3 regions of the Vibrio sp. 811 genome follow, and region 1 is predicted to be linked to each of the others. Evidence: riboswitches for the same ligand, from Rfam matches in the RefSeq annotation. Region 1 holds a riboswitch; each other region holds the start of a gene.
The links. A riboswitch is a leader RNA that binds a small molecule or an ion and turns the genes downstream of it on or off. The one in region 1 is predicted to bind thiamine pyrophosphate.
Positions count from the first base shown of each region.

Region 1 (3,277 bases):
AGTTGGGCTAATTATCGTTGAAGAGGCTGAGCCTGTTCTATTTGATGAAGAACAGGAAATAGTTCTAAAGAATTGGCATTTAGACAAACAAGGTCAGTGGAAGAACCTTATGGTACCGCGCTTGAGCGCTCGTATGGGGACTCCCGGAGAGTGGAGTAGCGTCAATGGTGTGCATGAACCTGTTTATACGCTGAAGCAGAATGCTACCACGCGATTAAGAATTGCTAATGTCGATAACACCATTACTTACCCGATCGCTATAGAAGGGGCAGAGGCTTGGGTTATTGCTATAGATGGTAATCCTGTTAAAACGCCTTATAAGCTCACTCAGCACAAAATTGGTCCAGGAATGAGGTTAGATATCGGATTGATTGCTCCGAAGGTTGGAAAACGTGTTTATGTGCGTCAAATGAAAGGACGCTTCCCATTCCCTTTGTGCGAGTTTGACGTTGTTGAGTCTGACCTGCCGAACAACCAGAAACTGCCTTTATTACCTCTCAACCCTGTGCCAGCTCTCGATTTGAAAAATGCAGAGCAAATCGATTATGTGTTTGAGTGGGAGGGCGCGATCACTCCTGCTGATAAATCGGGCAAAGCGATACCTAAATTCTGGCTGATGAACAAACGGGCTTGGGAGGGAATGAGCAAAGATAATATTCCAGCGCCGCTTTCAACATTGGAGATGGGAAAAACCTATATCTTCAACCTAAAGAACGTCACCCAATATCATCATCCTATTCATCTTCATGGACACACATTTACGGTTCTTGAGTTAGATGGCAAAAAACTCGACGAACCGTTTCATACCGATACGGTCTTACTTGGAAAAAACGGCAGTGCGAAAGCGGCATTTGTTGCAGATAACCCAGGGTGTTGGATGTACCATTGTCATGTAATTGAACATATGAAGACGGGTTTGATGGGTTACATTGAAGTAAAGTGACTCCTGTAACTTTTAAAATCTTGATAAGTTTTAAGCGCTATACTTTGCTGAATTCTAAGATTGTATAATCACTATTGCCGTAAATTTGATTACAATGTCGCCATTAACTTTTCTGGGGGAATTATGGGACAACTATCCGTTTTGGGTTTTATTGCATTGGGTGGTGCATTTGGTGCATGTTCTCGTTACTTAATTTCTGAACTTTGTGTCATTTTATTGGGGCGTGGTTTTCCATATGGTACGTTAACCGTTAACGTTGTTGGCTCATTTATGATGGGCTTATTGATAGCAGCTTTCGATAATGAACTTTTGGCAACGGAACCTTGGCGACAAGTGATTGGCTTGGGTTTTTTAGGGGCACTAACGACGTTTTCCACCTTCTCGATGGATAATGTGTTGCTCATGCAGCAGGGCGCTTTCTTTAAGATGGGATTGAACGTATTGTTGAATGTCGTGTTAAGTATTTCAGCTGCGTGGATAGGCTTTCAATTATTGATGCGCAGCTAGCAAAGTAGTTAAAAATTGAACAGGTCGGCTTGGTTTCACCAAGCCGTTTTTATATACTGATATCACTTGTCGGAGTGCCATAAGGCTGAGACCGTTAATTCGGGATCCGTTGAACCTGATCAGATTAGAATCTGCGAAGGGAACAAGAGAAGATATTCACACCGGAGTTCCTTCTGGTTGACCTATCAAAAGTCGAATGTTGTTACAGGCAAATATCGTAAGCTTTAACTAGCCTTAATTTGACTCCTCTTGTCGCATCTATCCGCCAAGCATTTTTATCCAATTACTTTTTATCTAGTATAACAAAGCAAGGAAAAATGCTATGTCGAGTCGCAAACAAGCGAGACTGGAAGCAAAACAGTTCATTGATACACTCTCGGTACAACCGTACCCCAATTCAAGCAAAGTCTACGTAGAAGGCTCACGTCCAGATATTCGTGTACCAATGCGTGAAATATCACTCGCTGATAGCCTTATTGGAGGCACAAAAGAAGCGCCTATATTCGAACCTAATGAGCCAGTACGCGTTTACGATACGTCGGGTGTATACACAGATCCAGAGCACACCATAGACCTCTATAATGGCTTACCAAAGCTGAGAGAAGGGTGGATTGAAGAGCGCGCCGATACTGAGCTACTTGATGAAGTAAGCTCGGTGTACACCAAAGAACGCTTAGAAGACGAAACACTAGACGATCTTCGTTACGGTAATCTACCACGTATTCGACGTGCCAAAGATGGCCATTGTGTGACTCAATTGTACTATGCTCGCAAAGGTATTATTACCCCAGAAATGGAATATATCGCGCTGCGTGAAAACATGGGGCGTGCCAAGTATCGCGATGAAGTGCTGAATCAACAGCATCCGGGTCAAAGCTTCGGAGCGAACCTACCAAAAGATATTACCGCCGAATTCGTGCGCAAAGAAGTCGCCGAAGGTCGCGCTATTATCCCTTCCAATATTAACCACCCAGAATCCGAACCAATGATCATTGGACGTAACTTTTTGGTCAAAGTGAACGCAAACATCGGTAACTCATCGGTCACTTCTTCGATTGAGGAAGAAGTAGAGAAGCTCGTTTGGGCGACACGTTGGGGTGGCGATACCGTTATGGATCTCTCTACTGGACGCAATATTCACGAAACTCGCGAGTGGATTCTACGTAACAGTCCGGTTCCGATCGGTACCGTGCCAATGTACCAAGCGCTTGAGAAAGTGAACGGTGTTGCGGAAAACCTTAACTGGGAAGTGATGCGCGATACCCTGATTGAGCAAGCAGAGCAGGGCGTTGACTACTTTACTATCCATGCCGGTTTACTACTTCGTTATGTGCCAATGACTGCAAAACGCGTTACTGGCATCGTCTCTCGTGGTGGTTCTATCATCGCGAAATGGTGTTTAGCGCATCACCAAGAAAGCTTCTTATATACCCACTTCCGAGAGATCTGTGAAATCTGTGCTAAGTATGATGTCGCACTATCTCTCGGTGATGGTCTGCGTCCTGGTTCGGTTGCCGATGCTAACGACGAAGCGCAATTTGCAGAGCTTCGTACTCTTGGTGAGTTAACCAAGATAGCGTGGGAATACGACGTACAGGTGATTATCGAAGGTCCTGGTCATGTTCCAATGCACATGATCAAAGAGAACATGGAAGAACAGTTAGAGCACTGCCATGAAGCTCCTTTCTATACCCTTGGCCCATTGACGACAGACGTTGCTCCAGGTTACGACCATATTACTTCAGGTATTGGCGCTGCCATGATTGGCTGGTATGGCTGTGCGATGCTTTGCTACGTCACTCCTAAAGAGCATCTTGGTTTACCAAA
Region 1 covers NZ_JAWOUB010000024.1:16,355-19,631, forward strand. Annotated here, with positions in the region: gene R7Q46_RS21985 (multicopper oxidase family protein) at 1-943, shown strand, start outside; gene crcB (fluoride efflux transporter CrcB) at 1,067-1,450, shown strand; TPP riboswitch at 1,511-1,609, shown strand; gene thiC (phosphomethylpyrimidine synthase ThiC) at 1,773-3,277, shown strand, end outside.

Region 2 (3,277 bases), on a different contig from region 1:
GATCGCCGCCATGACTACTTTTGATGCAATGCCGTACCCCAGCCAAAGCATGAGCACTGGCGCGATGGCGAACACAGGGATCGCTTGGCTAGTAATCAGAATAGGCAATAGCCAACGCTTCAGCGGCTCGAACATCAGCATTTGCAATGCGAACAGCAAACCCATCGATAATCCAAGCGCCAAGCCAAATAAGATCTCTTGCGCGGTAACCCAAGTATGTTTGAGCAGGACATCGTAACGAGTGACCAACCTATCCAGCACTTCAATTGGTGAAGGTAAGATGAAGCTTGGCATGTCGAATACCACAACAGCCAACTGCCACAATCCCAAGATCACCGCAGTGCTGATAACTAAGCGCAGAGCCGGATGGGTCACGCGTTCTTTTTTACTAATAAGTGCCGAAACGGAGTTGTACTGAGTCATATCACTCATAGTCTTTCTCCAATTGATCCAAAATCGCTTGTTGAAGCGCGGCGCACTCTCCATCGAGAACTCGTGGCGGCTTGGAGTCTGGAACGACCAAGTGCTGAGCTTGCGCAGGCGTACCTTGCAGTACATAGAGTTGGTGAGCTAATCGCACCGCTTCTTGTGGGTCGTGGGTAATAAGAACAACGGTCTTATATTTCAGTAATTCGGCAGACAAGGTCTGCAACTTATGGCGAGTAACCGCGTCCAACGCAGAGAAAGGCTCATCCATCAGAACCAGAGGCTTGTCTTGCATCAGAGTGCGAGCAAGGGCAACACGTTGTCTCATGCCGCCAGAGAGCTGAGCTGGCTTAGCATCCGCGTAATCGGCGAGTCCCACTTGGCTTAGTAAAGTCAGTGCACGTTGTCTATTTTGCTCTGGTGCTTGCTCTTGAGAAAATCGAGAACTGAGGCAGACGTTGTCTAACACATTCAACCACGGTAGCAATAAATCCTGTTGAGCCATGTAAGCGATACGGTCATGCAGTGCAGCGCCATCGGTTGTGATGAGTTCGCCATGCCAGTCAACTTGGTCATCCAGTAGGCCAGCTAAGTAACGCAATATTGTGGTTTTCCCGCAGCCACTTCGTCCGAGTAATACCGTCCATTTACCGACGGGAATGGTCATGTTCATTCCTGCTAAAGTCGGTGTTTGGCTATCTTTGTATCGCAGGCTAGCATCGGAAAGCTGAATGCCAATCGCGTTAGCGAACATAAGTATGACCCGCAAAAAAGTGGTTCACAGGGCCATGGCCTTTACCTACATCCAATTCATCAGCGTGTGCGATAGCTTGGCTGATGTACTGCTTACCCAGGTGCACCGCTTTGTGTAGGTTGTTGCCTTGGCCAAGATAAGACGCAATGGCGGAAGAAAGTGTACAGCCTGTGCCATGGGTGTTTTTGGTTGGAAATCGCTTGGCGCTAATTAACTCGGCACTGTCTTGCATGATAAGCAGATCGTTGCTGTTTTCATTTTCTTCAAGGTGACCGCCTTTGAGCAGAATAGCTTTGGCGCCAAGCGCACGAAGGTCGGTAATCATATCGTTCATTTCAGATTCTGATTGAGGCATTGGCTTACCCGTCAATGCTGCGCCTTCGGGTAGGTTAGGGGTAATGATGTCTGCGAGCGGAATCAATTCTTCTTTTAAAGTACTGATTGCCGACTGTTCCAGTAATAGATCGCCGCTGGTGGCCACCATTACAGGGTCAATCACGAGGTGTTTTGGCTGGTATTGTTTAATTTTGTCTGCAACGACTTTGATGATGTTGGAATCTGCCAGCATGCCCACTTTGACTGCAACGATGTTGAGGTCGGTAAATACTGCATCAAGTTGGCTCTCTACATGGTCGAGAGGAATGGGGAAAATCGCAGAAACGCCTTGGGTATTTTGCGAAGTAATCGCCGTGATTACCGAGCAAGCAAAACTGCCGGTTGCGGACATCGCTTTGATGTCGGCTTGAATACCTGCACCGCCACCACTGTCTGAGCCCGCGATGGTCAATACGATAGGGGTAGGCAAGGCTGGCGTGTGATGTGAATGAGGTTGTGATTGCTGCGTCATGGTCGCTCCTACTACAAGACGTATAGGAACTGACTTTGACCGTTGCAGATAGATCGATTTTTCGATCGCTATCGCTTACCTAAGAGGGGCGACGAAAGGCAAAGTGTGCATAGTTCCCTACGTCAGTGCTAACTGAATCAGGTTCAACGGGTCTCGAATTTCGATCTCAGCCAACACTTGTCGTGTGGCCCCCCGACTATTTCGTTCGGATGATAGCAGGACCATTGCGGAAGGGATACGTTTTTTGAGCGTAATTATAATGAGTATTCAATTATGCGAGGTGAGTGATAAAGTAAGCACCTAAATGGTTTGCTGGGTGGAATTTACTAGTGCAACGCTCTGGTGAATGAGCAGAACCTGGAATATTTAATAAATAATCGTGGTCTCGTTAAGCAAGGATTAGCACAAAACAAGGTTAAAAAACTGTTAAAATTTAACGTGTTGCCAATTTAACTTTGTTGAACTTTTTCACAGTTAATTAGGAAGGCTAAGACGATCATCGAGCAAGGAGACTTCATGCTTAATTCTGTAACAGCGAAGTCAGTGATCGATCATGCGCTCTTTTTGGGGGCTGATTTCGCTGAACTATTCGTTGAACATCACCAAACCAACACTGTCCAGATCGCATCTGGTGAAGTGGATAAGGTTAACTCGGGTATCGATTTTGGTATCGGTATTCGTCTTTTTTTCGGTCATAAGGTGCTTTACGGTTACACCAACAGCACAGATGAAGCCGAACTAAAGCGCGTAACCTCGCTGCTTGCTGCAAAAGACAAGCGTGAGCAAATCGCGTCAGCGGGTTCTTTGAATTTGAACCGCTACCCAATCCAACATGGTTGCCGCATGCCACTAAGTAAGGATGCTAACCTAGATTCAAAAATCGCGTTTCTATTGAAAGTTGACCAAGCCGCACGTGCTGAGAGTGAGCATATCAGCCAGTTTATTGGCAGCGTGCTTCAGCGCGAACAGCAAGTGTCTATCTTCAATTCAGAAGGTCTACACGTTGACGATACTCGTCACTACATCCGAGTTGCTGGTAATACTGTCGCTCAAAAAGGTAATGAGCAGTCTTCTGGTATGGAAGGTCCTGGTGCTCTTGCTGGCTGGGAGTTCAGTGAACAGCTTGATGCGAAAGAGCTAGGTCAAACTATCGCGCAACAAGCGTTGGTAAAACTTGGCGCTGATGCTTGTCCATCGGGTGAAATGCCAGTGGTAATTGGTAACGGCTTTGGCGGCGTTATCTTCCATGA
Region 2 covers NZ_JAWOUB010000030.1:3,863-7,139, reverse strand. Annotated here, with positions in the region: partial or broken gene R7Q46_RS23330 (ABC transporter permease) at 1-366, opposite strand, end outside; gene R7Q46_RS23325 (ABC transporter ATP-binding protein) at 425-1,180, opposite strand; gene thiD (bifunctional hydroxymethylpyrimidine kinase/phosphomethylpyrimidine kinase) at 1,170-2,027, opposite strand; TPP riboswitch at 2,125-2,232, opposite strand; gene R7Q46_RS23315 (TldD/PmbA family protein) at 2,544-3,277, shown strand, end outside.
Region 2: it holds a riboswitch for thiamine pyrophosphate, as region 1 does, so the genes downstream of both, thiD (bifunctional hydroxymethylpyrimidine kinase/phosphomethylpyrimidine kinase) here and thiC (phosphomethylpyrimidine synthase ThiC) in region 1, are expected to answer to the same signal.

Region 3 (3,277 bases), on a different contig from region 1:
CCGAGGCAGGATCAAGCGTTAGCGGGTGTATTAGAGCGTGGTTGCTGGACAGAAAAGCAGTTTTCAGGTGTTGATGGCGACTGGCAAGCGCACAAATTAGTGCTTGATGGCTCAAAATTTGACGTTGCGTTGCAAGGTGAGAAGGTTGGTACCGTCGAATGGAATTTGGTGGGTGACCACAATGTGGATAATGCGCTGATGGCAATCGCTGCTGCACGACATGTTGGAGTCACTCCGGATCTTGCTTGTCAGGCATTAGGGCGTTTCATCAATACCAAGCGCCGTTTAGAGCTGAAAGGTGAAGAACAAGGTGTGACGGTTTACGATGATTTTGCGCATCACCCAACGGCAATTGAACTTACTGTCGGTGGTTTGCGTAACAAGGTAGGTGAAAAACGCATCCTTGCTGTGTTAGAGCCGCGTTCTGCCACCATGAAGCGTGGTGTACACAAAAACACACTTGCAGAGTCACTACACAGTGCAGATGAAGTCTTCTTGTTCCAGCCAGATAATATCGAGTGGTCTGTGCAAGACATTGCCGACCAATGCAAACAGCCAGCGTTTGTCGATGCGGATATAGATAACTTTGTAGCCAAGATCGTCGAACGTGCGCGAGCAGGTGACCAAATTCTAGTCATGAGTAATGGTGGCTTCGGTGGTATTCACGGAAAACTTCTTGAGCAGTTAAAACAAAAAGCCTGATTGATATGCAAAACAAAACACAACCCTCTCACAAAAAAGCCATCACGTTGGCATTAACGGGGGCTTCTGGTGCTCCCTACGGCCTTCGTCTTTTAGAATGCTTGGTTGCGGCGGATTATCATGTCTACGTTCTGATTTCTTCGGCAGCTCGTGTTGTGATGGCAACCGAGCATAATCTTAAGCTGCCAAGTGGTCCAGAAGCAGCGCAGCAAGCATTGGTAGAGCACCTGAACTGCAATCCCGATAACATCACCGTTTGCGGTAAAGATGACTGGTTCTCACCGGTTGCGTCTGGTTCTGCTGCACCAAAGCAAATGGTGGTTTGCCCATGTTCTGCGGGAAGCGTTGCAGCGATTGCGCATGGTATGTCAGATAACTTGATCGAACGGGCCGCTGATGTAGTAATGAAAGAGCGCGGGCAGCTGTTGCTCGTGGTTCGCGAAACGCCATTCTCAACGCTACATCTTGAGAACATGCACAAGCTATCGCAAATGGGCGTCACCATCATGCCAGCGGCTCCGGGTTTCTACCATCAGCCAAAGAGCATTGAAGACTTAGTGGACTTTATGGTGGCGAGAATTCTCGACCACTTAGGTATTGAGCAAGGTTTGGTGCCTCGTTGGGGTTATGACCAGCGTTCGTGAGCTGATTGTGTAACCACTCAAATACCTTTACAATCCATCCAACTCATCGGGGAGCAAACCCATTTAGCATTGAGTCAATCAATGCATTGGGGCGCTGAGACCTAAGTGTTTAACTAGGGACCCGTATTACCTGAACCAGATAATGCTGGCGTAGGAATTGAGTCTGGATATTGGAAGTCCTTAATAGCCGCCTCAAACCCTGTGCCGCTCAACTTATTTCTCTGAAATACTCATGGAGAGCGAGCAGTGAAACCCACTCTAAATCTGATTGCCCTAGCTGCAATTACTTCAACTTCAGCGTTTGCCGCTGAAAACACATTAACCATCTATACCTACGACTCTTTTGCCGCAGATTGGGGGCCGGGTCCTAAAATCGAGCAAGCTTTTGAAGCAAAATGTGGCTGTGACGTTAACTTCGTAGCGTTGGACGATGGTGTGTCGATTCTGAATCGTCTTCGTCTTGAAGGCGGTAATAGCAAAGCGGACATCGTATTAGGTTTGGATAACAATCTGATGGCAGAAGCGAAGAAAACCGGTCTGCTTGTCGAGCACGATGTGGATACGGCTAACACAGTGTTACCAAACGGTTGGAGTGACACGACGTTTGTACCGTACGATTACGGCTACTTCGCGTTTGTGTACAACAAAGAGAAACTGGCTAATCCGCCGAAAAGCATGAAAGAGCTGGTGGAAACGCGCGACGATCTGAAAGTGATTTACCAAGATCCACGGACTTCAACGCCGGGCCAAGGCTTGATGCTATGGATGAAATCTATTTATGGCGACGATGTGACGCAAGCGTGGCAGAAGCTAGCGAGCAAAACCGTAACGGTCACGAAAGGTTGGTCTGAGGCGTATTCTATGTTCCTCAATGGTGAGTCCGATTTAGTGCTTTCTTACACCACTTCACCTGCGTACCACTTAATTGCGGAAAACGATTCGAAGTTTGCTACGGCGAATTTTGCTGAAGGCCACTACATGCAAGTTGAAGTCGCCGCCAAAGTGAAAGGGGCAAAAAATTCAGAACTTGCTGATCAATTTATGAGTTTCATTTTAAGTGATGAGTTCCAATCGGCGATGCCAACGGGTAACTGGATGTACCCAGTCACTGACGTTGAGTTACCTAAAGGTTTTGAAACTTTGAGTGTTCCAAGCAAGTCGTTGAGCTTTAGTGCTGATGAAGTGGCAAAAATGCGTAAGTCTTGGATTCGCGAATGGCAAAGCGCATTGACGTTTTAGCTGACGTTTCCATCCTCATCTGAATGAGATAGGTTTTACCTTTGAATTCTGTTCCAAAAATAGGTTTAGGGGTCGCGATGATCATCGCGACCTTTGTTATTTCTGCCCTAGGTGCTTTGATTGTTCAAGCCCCTTCACTTGATGTGTCTGTGGTATGGGGCGACCCGTACTATCAACATGTCACCAAGTTCAGTTTCTACCAAGCGTTTCTTTCCACATTGCTCAGTGTTGGCTTTGCCATTCCAGTAGCGCACGCACTTTCGCGTCGCCAATTTATTGGTAAATCATTACTGCTTAAGCTGTTTGCATCGACACTGGTTTTGCCGGTTTTGGTTGGTGTTTTTGGGCTGTTAGCGATTTATGGCAACAGTGGTTTGTTGGCGCAGTGGTTGCAAAGTTTCGACACTAAACTGCCATTCTCTATTTACGGTTTGAACGGCATTTTACTCGCCCATGTGTTCTTTAATTTACCTTACGCGGCACGATTGCTTCTGCAAGCCTTGGAGTCTATTCCTGCCGAGCAGCATAAGCTTTGCGCGCATCTTGGGATGAGCCATTGGGATAAGTTTCGCTGGGTAGAATGGCCGCGTTTAAGGCAGCAGCTTCCCCACGTTTGTGGGTTGGTGTTTATGTTGTGCTTTACCAGTTTTGCCACTGTAATGGCGTTGGGGGGCGGGCCAAAATCCACCACC
Region 3 covers NZ_JAWOUB010000004.1:256,612-259,888, reverse strand. Annotated here, with positions in the region: gene mpl (UDP-N-acetylmuramate:L-alanyl-gamma-D-glutamyl-meso-diaminopimelate ligase) at 1-702, shown strand, start outside; gene R7Q46_RS09650 (flavin prenyltransferase UbiX) at 708-1,346, shown strand; TPP riboswitch at 1,384-1,520, shown strand; gene thiB (thiamine ABC transporter substrate binding subunit) at 1,593-2,585, shown strand; gene thiP (thiamine/thiamine pyrophosphate ABC transporter permease ThiP) at 2,627-3,277, shown strand, end outside.
Region 3: it holds a riboswitch for thiamine pyrophosphate, as region 1 does, so the genes downstream of both, thiB (thiamine ABC transporter substrate binding subunit) here and thiC (phosphomethylpyrimidine synthase ThiC) in region 1, are expected to answer to the same signal.